DNA from 3 places in the Klebsiella sp. GFKo11 genome. Region 2 is predicted to be linked to each of the others. Evidence: predicted binding sites of a transcription regulator. Region 2 holds the regulator's gene; each other region holds the start of a gene.
The links. Region 2 encodes LexA, which represses DNA repair genes until DNA is damaged. Its sites were predicted from a motif close to TNCTGTATGTACATACAGNA; they were not measured.
Positions count from the first base shown of each region.

Region 1: the regulator LexA is predicted to act here: its motif matches at 1,890-1,909, upstream of umuD (translesion error-prone DNA polymerase V autoproteolytic subunit).
Region 3: the regulator LexA is predicted to act here: its motif matches at 1,674-1,693, upstream of metR (HTH-type transcriptional regulator MetR).

Region 1 is NZ_CM151369.1:3,587,134-3,590,412, reverse strand. Features, by position in the region: gene AC07P6_RS17455 (outer membrane beta-barrel protein) at 1-19, shown strand, start outside; gene AC07P6_RS17450 (hypothetical protein) at 70-453, opposite strand; gene AC07P6_RS17445 (PTS sugar transporter subunit IIB) at 602-916, opposite strand; gene AC07P6_RS17440 (hypothetical protein) at 1,086-1,277, opposite strand; gene AC07P6_RS17435 (hypothetical protein) at 1,446-1,640, opposite strand; gene umuD (translesion error-prone DNA polymerase V autoproteolytic subunit) at 1,928-2,350, shown strand; gene umuC (translesion error-prone DNA polymerase V subunit UmuC) at 2,350-3,279, shown strand, end outside.
Region 2 is NZ_CM151369.1:5,922,640-5,925,918, forward strand. Features, by position in the region: gene dinF (MATE family efflux transporter DinF) at 1-883, opposite strand, end outside; gene lexA (transcriptional repressor LexA) at 955-1,563, opposite strand; gene AC07P6_RS28425 (diacylglycerol kinase) at 1,686-2,054, opposite strand; gene plsB (glycerol-3-phosphate 1-O-acyltransferase PlsB) at 2,184-3,279, shown strand, end outside.
Region 3 is NZ_CM151369.1:6,077,390-6,080,668, reverse strand. Features, by position in the region: gene AC07P6_RS29120 (carboxylate/amino acid/amine transporter) at 1-801, shown strand, start outside; gene metR (HTH-type transcriptional regulator MetR) at 689-1,642, opposite strand; gene metE (5-methyltetrahydropteroyltriglutamate--homocysteine S-methyltransferase) at 1,760-3,279, shown strand, end outside.

The DNA of each region.
Region 1 (3,279 bases), 2.3 Mb from region 2:
CTATCGATTTGGTCAGTAAATTCAACGGCCTGGAAAGAGCCCCCTTATTGATAATAAGGGGGCTCTTTTTTATCCCTCAGTGAGTGATTGCAGAGAGTCGTTCATCTTCTGTAACCCAGCGATATTCTGCTCTTTCAGATAGTAGTTATTCATTAAGCGCATTTGATCCAATTTTGTCAGCGAAGCATAAACCCGATACGTCTGGCTATGGACATCAAAAATATCGTTAGTTTTCACATCTAACAGATAATCTGTTTTTAAACTGAATGATACATTATCAATGATTTGCTTATTTTTCTGATGCAGCATCGTTGTCGCAACCGGGTCGCTGGCTAGTGGATTGTTTTGCACGACGGGGATGTGTAACGCATCTATTTTAGTTAAGGTTTTGGGAGGCTGTGAACTACAGGCTGTTAGCATTGTAGCCAGCATAACAAGGGAGAGCTTACGCATGGTGTTTCCTGGTATAAATAATGGTCGTGCTTATTATCTTTCTTACCTGGAACTCTGCGAGAGATTATTTGTTTAATTTAAAATTATAAGCGTGCGGGTGAAGGAACCCGTGATTTCACGGGTTCTGCATAGCGCATACTAAACCACATTATGTTAGTGATTGAGGAATCGTACTCATTGCGAACGTGAGGATTTTCTCACCATCAAATGATGCGTAAGGCAAACTTTCGATCACTGCAATTTCTTGTTCCGAATTCAATGAGTTCATGAATTCTGGGATCTTATATTGAATATGTGGAGCGATCAAAACGCCGTCATAGGCAGGTGCTACGCTAAAGAAATTCTCAACACCAACGGCACTGATTAAAAGATCTAAACCCTGAGTATCGGCTATTTTTTGCATTTTTCTGGCAATAATTCCTGCCGTTTCGCCGAACAGGCAACATATTAATAACTTTTTCACAATTTAATCCTCGGTGAGATACCGAAGCTACATTATTCCTCCATGGCTGATGAAAATGCGCGATACGTCAATATTCTAATACTAATTTATTAGACGGCATCTTCACCATCACAGAAGCCAGAAACAAAATCTTCTGTGATGTTGTGAATGATCGGATATGGCTATTGGGTTACTTTTTTTTGCGTGAAATCACGAAGCGATCGTCAACGCGCGTGAGCTTTGCTCCATTGGTGCAGTGCTCAATGGCAAAATTAAAAAACTCATCAGAGTCGAGTTCAAAATCCAGTTCGATTTTAATGGTTTCACTGGATTGCAGAAGCTGCTTTGCCTGTTCCAAATCACTGGCCTTGACTATTCCCATCTCTTCACCTCGTTTTAGCGCTGGTGGCGTCCGGGCTTCATCTTACGGCCTAAGTTTTACAATCATGCGACACTGGCGTTTTATTTCTGCGAGATAAGTTTTTCGGCCTTACGTAACACGATCACCATCGCTTCAGGAGACCCGATAGCGATGGTAGCCAGTGCAATCTTAATCAACGTTAGTGAAGTAGTCTCGTGCGACTGCCTCAACGTTCTTTGCATCAATGCCCGTCTTCTCCGTGATCGAGGCAATGAACGGCTTGAACTTCTCTGTCATCACATGGCCACCGTCCCAATGAGCGACGTAGAAGCGGCACTGATAGCGATAAAAGTGGAGAGTGGTGTCTCCTAACGTGTAATACATAAGAATCTCCCGTTCAGTATGTCGGATGGATCGCCACAATTTGTGAGCAAAGAGCCGATTGGCGGATTCTATCCTCCTCCCAATTGACCGAAATTTCCAGAGAGCAATACAAACCATCGGGAATACGTATAGGGGCCCCTACACAATATCGACGATATGATTAGCGTACGGATGCTAAATTCTCCACAACTTCAATGTGTTCACGTTAATGCCCTGCATGTGGCTTGATTAACGCCATTGAAGTATTGATACTGTATATAAATACAGTATGTGCAGGTGAGTTTATCATGATGTTCTACAAGCCGGTTGAATTGCGTCAGGTCATATCAATTCCGTTGTTTAGCGATCTTGTCCCGTGTGGGTTTCCCAGCCCGGCGCAGGATTATATTGAGAAGGGGATTGATCTCAACGAGCTTTGTATCAGCCATCCTGCGGCGACCTATTTTGTGATGGCGACAGGCATGTCGATGGTTGATGCCGGTATTTATGAGGGTTCGCTACTGGTGGTGGATCGCAGCCTGAAAGCAACGCATGGCGATATCATCATTGCCTCGTTGGCCGGTGAATACACGGTCAAACGCCTCTGCACGCATCCCGTGATGCAATTGATGCCGATGAACCCTGATTTTCCTCCGATTGAACTACACGATGGTGGTGAAGAGCTGGAGATTTTTGGCGTCGTCACGTTCAGCATTAATCGGTTTCGCTAATGTTTGCCCTGGTAGATGTGAATTCATTTTACGCCAGCTGTGAAATGGCCTTTCGCCCCGATTTGCGCGGGCGTCCGGTGGTGGTATTAAGCAATAATGATGGCTGCGTGATTGCCCGAAATAGCGAAGCTAAACGGCTTGAGATCCCCATGGGCGCGCCGTATTTCAAAGTGAAATCTCAGTTTGAGCGTTACCAGATCGCGGTATTTAGCAGTAACTACGCACTGTATGGCGATATGTCGCACCGTGTAATGACCCTTCTTGAAGAGCTGGCCCCATCAGTTCACCAATATTCCATTGATGAAGCATTTGTGAATCTCACCGGGCTTAATCGTCCAGGGGAACTCGAGGCATTTGGTCGCCACGTGCGAACGACATTACTCCAGTGCACTGGCTTGACGGTAGGTGTGGGAATTGGGCCGACTAAAACACTGGCTAAGCTGGCTAATTATGCAGCGAAAAGATGGCCGCAAACCGGAGGCGTTGTTGATCTCTCTTTGTTGGCCAGGCAGCGAAAACTGCTGGCTCAGGTTGAGGTCAGCGAGATCTGGGGCGTTGGTCGACGAATAGCGAAAAAGCTCAATGATATGGGCATTAAAACGGCGCTTCAGCTTGCTGAAACGCCCGCGTCGCTTATCAGAAAACATTTTAGCGTCGTGCTGGAGCGCACAGTGCGAGAGTTGTGCGGCGAGCCTTGTCTTGAACCGGAAGAGTTTATGCCGACGAGGCAGCAAATCATCTGCTCGCGTTCGTTTAGCCAAAAGGTGAGCGAATATGAACCGATGCGTGAAGCAATATGCAGCCATGCGGTTCGCGCCGCCGAGAAGCTCCGTGCAGATCATCAATATTGCCGCTATGTTTCCGCCTTTATTAAAACCAGCCCGTTTGCAGGTAATGAAGTCTATTATGGTAAAGATGCCGGGACCAAA
Region 2 (3,279 bases):
CGGAGTGCGCCTCCACGGCGTAGGCGAAACCATCCAGCGCGTAGGCGGTAAAGGTCAGCATCGTCATCAACACCGCATTGACCGCTACAACATCAGCGCCGAGCCGGGCACCGTATACCGTCATCGCCCCAAAGCATAGCTGTAGCAGCAGCGAGCGCAGCATAATGTCGCGGTTCAGCGCAAGGAGACGACGCACATCGCCGCGCCAGGCGTTTTTCAGCATCGATAGCGAAACGCCCCGTAGTACCAGCACGCGCTTCGCCATAACGAGTCCGATGAAAAAGGTGGCGTATTCAGCTGTTACGGTCGCCAGAGCTGCGCCCTGCACGTTCAAATGCAGGCCCATCACCAGCCATAAATCAAGCACGATGTTGAGTACATTGCCGACAACCAGCAGGATCACCGGTGCACGGGCATACTGCACGCCCAACAGCCAGCCCAGCAGCACTAGATTCGCCAGAGATGCCGGAGCGCTCAGCCAACGAATCTCAAGGAAACGGCGGGCCTGTTCAAGCACCGCATCACTGCCGCCGACGATATGCAGCGCCAGATTAATTAACGGCATTCTGAATAGGACGATGGCTATCCCGGCAGCCAGTGCCAGCCCTAGCGGCTGCACCAGCGCACGCGCCAGCCGTTGCGGATCTTTCGCGCCGAATGCCTGAGCCGTCAGGCCGGTGGTGCTCATGCGCAAAAACAGGAGCAGCATGAAGAGAAAGCTGGTCGCCATCGCGCCAACCGCAACGCCGCCCAGATAAACCGGACTATCAAGATGACCAATAACGGCGGTATCCACCAGCCCCAGCAAAGGAACGGTGATATTGGAGAAAATCATGGGCGGCGCTAAGCGCCACAGGGCTTTATCGGCGGCGTTAAAAAGCATGGGGAAGAGCCCAAATGAAGAAGGAAAACAGCGCAGCACCATGCATCAGATGATGCTGCGAGATGAAGAGGTTACTGCCAGTTGCCGTTGCGGATAACGCCGACAGCCAGACCTTCAATAGTGAAACTTTGCTGGCGTAAATCCACCACGATCGGGGAAAATTCGCTGTTTTCAGGCAGCAGTTCGACGACGTTACCCTGTTTTTTCAGACGCTTCACGGTGACTTCATCGTCAATGCGGGCCACAACAACCTGGCCATTGCGCACATCCTGAGTTTTATGTACCGCGAGCAGGTCGCCATCCAGGATACCGATATCTTTCATCGACATTCCGCTTACGCGCAGCAGAAAATCGGCATTCGGCTTAAACATTGCCGGATCGACCTGGTAGTGGCCTTCGATGTGCTGCTGTGCGAGCAGTGGTTCACCTGCTGCGACGCGGCCGACAAGCGGCAGGCCGTTTTCTTCTTCCGTCAGCAGACGGATACCGCGGGAGGCACCGGAAACGATCTCGATTGCGCCTTTACGCGCCAGCGCTTTCAGGTGTTCTTCCGCCGCGTTTGGGGAACGAAACCCCAAGCGCTGAGCAATCTCCGCACGCGTCGGCGGCATGCCCGTCTGGCTGATATGATCCCGAATGAGATCAAACACCTCTCGCTGCCTGGTCGTTAACGCTTTCATTCCGCCCCCTGGGTGTATATACAGTTATGCTGTGAGTATATACAGCTAACGGTGATTTTGGAACCATATTTCACACAAAAATCAGGAGTTTCTTTCCGTTTTGCGAGCCGCTATGGCAAGACTTAGCGGTAGTTTGCCCACAACAGCGTTCCCCATGTGATCAACGCGATAATAATCGCCAACAGGACCGCCGCAGAACCCATATCTTTCGCGCGGCCAGACAACTCATGATGTTCAGGGCCAATACGGTCAACAACCGCTTCGATCGCGCTGTTGATAATTTCAACTATCATCACTATCAGGACCGAGCCAATCAGCAAAACGCGCGTGATGGCATCGACATCCAGCCAGCAGGCTATCGCCACGGCAATAATGGCAGCGATGCCTTCCTGACGAAATGCGGCCTCATTGATCCACGCCGCACGGAATCCTTTCCAGGAATACCCCGCTGCTTTAACGATTCGAGTTAACCCAGTGGTATTATTGGCCATCAAACAAACCTTTTTATGTAAATGACGTCAATGAGTGTACGCGTTTGCCGCGTTACAACGGAAATTTTGCGCACTTTCTGTTATTCTTGCGGCGCATTTGCATGATTAACCAGAGGCTTCACATCGTCTATGTCTGGCTGGCAACGAATTTACTATAAATTACTGAATTTACCATTAAGGGCACTGGTAAAAAGCAAGTCAATTCCGGCACAACCTGCTCAGGAATTGGGCCTGGATACCTCACGTCCCATCATGTACGTCCTGCCCTACAATTCGAAGGCGGACCTGCTGACGCTTCGCGCTCAATGTCTGGAACATGAGTTACCGGACCCGCTTGAGCCGCTGGAGATCGATGGTACCCTGCTTCCCCGCTACGTGTTTATTCACGGCGGCCCGCGTGTTTTCACCTACTACACGCCAAAAGAAGAATCCATCAAGCTGTTCCATGATTACCTGGATCTGCACCGTAACCATCCCGATCTTGACGTGCAGATGGTGCCGGTTTCGGTGATGTTTGGTCGTGCTCCAGGGCGTGAAAAAGGCGAAGTAAACCCGCCGCTGCGTATGCTAAACGGCATTCAAAAATTCTTCGCCGTTCTGTGGTTGGGTCGCGACAGCTTTGTGCGTTTCTCGCCTTCGGTCTCTCTGCGCAAAATGGCAGACGAGCACGGTACCGATAAAATTATCGCCCAAAAGCTGGCCCGCGTGGCGCGTATGCACTTCGCCCGTCAGCGTCTGGCGGCGGTCGGCCCGCGCCTACCTGCGCGCCAGGATCTGTTCAACAAGCTGCTGGCGTCAAAAGCCATTGCTCGCGCGGTAGAAGACGAAGCGCGTAGCAAGAAAATCTCCCACGAGAAGGCCCAGCAAAACGCCATCGCCTTGATGGAAGAGATCGCCGCAAACTTCTCTTATGAAATGATTCGTCTGACCGACCGCGTACTGGGTTTCACCTGGAACCGGCTGTATCAGGGCATTAACGTCCATAACGCCGAGCGCGTACGCCAGCTGGCGCATGAAGGCCACGAGATAGTCTATGTTCCATGCCACCGCAGCCATATGGACTATCTGCTGCTCTCTTACGTCATCTATCACCAAGGTTTGGTGCCGCCGCATATCGCCGCCGGTATCAACCTGAACTTCTGGCCTGCCGGGCCGATTTTCCGTCGTGGCGGCGCGTTCTTTATTCGCCGCACCTTCAAAGGGAATAAGCTCTATTCGACGGTGT
Region 3 (3,279 bases), 150 kb from region 2:
GCGCGCGTTGGCCTGGCGGCGCTGGTGTTTTCACCCTTCCTGCGTACGCGTGGACAAAGCCTGACAACTATTGGCTTGTATATGCTGGTGGGCGCGATGCAGCTTGGCATCATGTATATGTTGAGCTTCCACGCCTACCTCTATTTGACGGTCTCTGAGCTCCTGCTATTTACCGTTCTGACGCCGCTCTACATCACCCTAATCTACGATCTCATGAGCCGACGTCGCCTGCGCTGGGGCTATGCCTGCAGCGCGCTGCTGGCGGTTATTGGCGCAGGAATTATTCGTTATGACCAGGTGACCAACCATTTCTGGACCGGTCTGATCCTGGTACAGCTCTCCAACATCAGCTTCGCTATCGGGATGGTGGGCTATAAGCGCCTGATGGAAACGCGCCCGATGCCGCAGCATAACGCTTTCGCCTGGTTCTATATCGGGGCGTTTCTGGTGGCGATAGTTGCCTGGACTCTGATGGGTAACGCGCAGAAAATGCCGGAAACGTCGCTACAGTGGGGCATTCTGGTCTTTCTTGGCGTGGCGGCGTCGGGAATCGGCTATTTTATGTGGAACTACGGCGCCACCCAGGTGGATGCTGGTACGCTCGGCATCATGAACAATATGCACGTGCCCGCCGGGCTGCTGGTGAACCTTGCCATCTGGCAGGAGCAGCCCCGCTGGCCGAGCTTTATTATTGGAGCTCTGGTGATCCTGGCCTCGCTGTGGGTCCATCGGCGTTGGGTCGCTCCGCACTCCTCACAAACGGTAAGTGGTCGCAAGCGTGGTTCCGCGCTGAGCGAATAAACGCCTCGGTGGCCGGCTGCCGCTGCTCGCCATCGCGCACTGCGGCGTACAGCCGGCTCCACAGTCCCTCGCCCAGGGTTTTGGTCACCACCAGGCCCTGGCGTTCAAAGTTTTCTACTACCCAGTGCGGCAGGGCAGCGATACCCATCCGTGCGGCCACCATCTGAATTAACAGCAACGTATTGTCGACGCTCTTCAGCTGCGGGCTGATCCCTGCAGGCTGTAAAAAGTGACGCCAGATATCCAGGCGCGCGCGCTGCACCGGGTAAATCAGCAGCAGCTCGGTGGCTAAATCCTCAGGCGCAATCCGCGTTTTTGCCGCCAGCGGATGATCCGGCGCCAACACCAGACGCACTTCAAAATCAAACATCGGTGAATAGTGCAGACCGCTGCGCGGCAGAATATCAGAGGTCATCACCAGATCCAGCTCACCCTGCTGCAACCCTGGCTGCGGGTCAAAGGTGACTCCGGACTGAAAATCCACTTCCACATGCGGCCAGCGGGCGCGGAAATTCTCCAGAGCCGGGGTGAGCCATTGAATACAGCTATGGCATTCGATGGCGATACGCAGACGGGTTTGCTGCGGCTCATTGCAATCCTGCAAGGCGCGGCTAATTTGCGGCAGTACCTGATTGGCTAGCTGTAGCAGAATCTCTCCCTGTGGGGTAAAGCGCAGCGGCTGGCTTTTACGCACAAATAGACGAAAGCCAAGGCGCTGTTCCAGATCGCTGAACTGGTGGGACAAGGCGGATTGGGTCTGGTGCAGGGCCGCTGCCGCGCCTGCCAGAGAACCGCTATTCCGCAACGCCTGGAGCGTTTTCAGGTGTTTAATTTCGATCATGAAAGTCCTTCACTTCGGCATGAATAATTTGCGCTTGAGGAATATACAGTAACTGCCAATTATGGATGTGTAAACATCTGGATGGCTAAATACAAAAAATTCCATAAGGGGCATAACATGACAATCCTGAATCACACCCTCGGTTTCCCTCGCGTTGGCCTGCGTCGCGAGCTGAAAAAAGCGCAAGAGAGCTACTGGGCGGGCAATAGCTCCCGTGAAGAACTGCTGGCGGTTGGGCGTGAGCTGCGTGCTCGCCATTGGGATCAGCAGAAGCAGGCAGGCGTTGATCTGCTGCCGGTGGGTGATTTCGCCTGGTACGACCATGTTCTGACCACCAGCCTGCTGCTCGGCAACGTGCCGGCTCGTCATCAGAACAAAGACGGTTCCGTCGATATTGATACCCTGTTCCGCATTGGCCGAGGTCGCGCACCGACCGGTGAACCGGCTGCCGCAGCGGAAATGACCAAATGGTTTAACACCAACTACCACTACATGGTGCCGGAATTCGTGAAGGGCCAGCAGTTCAAACTGACCTGGACTCAGCTGCTGGATGAAGTGGACGAAGCGTTGGCGCTGGGCCACAAGGTCAAACCCGTTCTGCTGGGGCCAGTCACTTACCTGTGGCTCGGTAAGGTGAAAGGCGAGCAGTTCGACCGCCTGAGCCTGCTGAACGATATTCTGCCGGTCTACCAGCAGGTGCTGGCTGAGCTGGCAAAACGCGGCATTGAGTGGGTACAGATTGATGAACCAGCGCTGGTGCTCGAGCTGCCGCAGGAATGGCTGGCGGCCTTCCAACCGGCTTATGAGGCGCTTAGAGGCCAGGTTAAGCTGCTGCTGACCACCTATTTTGAAGGCATTACGGCGAACCTTGAGACCATCACCGCGCTGCCGGTGCAGGGTCTGCACGTTGATTTTGTTCACGGTAAAGATGACGTAGCAGAGCTGCATCAACGTCTGCCTGCCGACTGGCTGCTCTCTGCGGGGCTGATCAACGGTCGCAACGTTTGGCGCGCCGATCTCACCGAGAAATACGCACAGATTAAAGACATCGTCGGTAAACGCGATCTGTGGGTGGCTTCTTCCTGCTCTCTGCTGCACAGCCCGATCGACCTGAGCGTGGAAACTCGTCTGGATGCGGAAGTGAAGAGCTGGTTTGCCTTCGCCTTGCAAAAATGCGCCGAGCTGGCGCTGCTGCGTGATGCCCTGAACAGCGGTGATACTGCCGCAATTACCGAATGGAGCGCGCCGATTCAGGCCCGTCGTCACTCGACTCGCGTGCATAACACGGCGGTCGAAAAACGCCTGGCGGCGATTACCACCGAGGACAGCCAGCGCGCAAGCGTCTATGAAGTGCGTGCCGAAGCGCAGCGGGCGCGCTTTAAGCTCCCGGCCTGGCCGACCACCACCATCGGCTCTTTCCCGCAAACCACGGAAATTCGCGGCCTGCGTCTGGACTTCAAAAAGGGCAATCTCGATGCGAATAACTATCGTACCGGCATAGCAGAGCACATCAAGCAGGCGATTGTGGAGCAGGAGCGCCTGGGGCTGGACGTGCTGGTGCACGGTGAAGCCGAACGTAACGACATGGTGGAATATTTCGGTGAACACCTGGACGGTTTTATCTTCACCCAGAACGG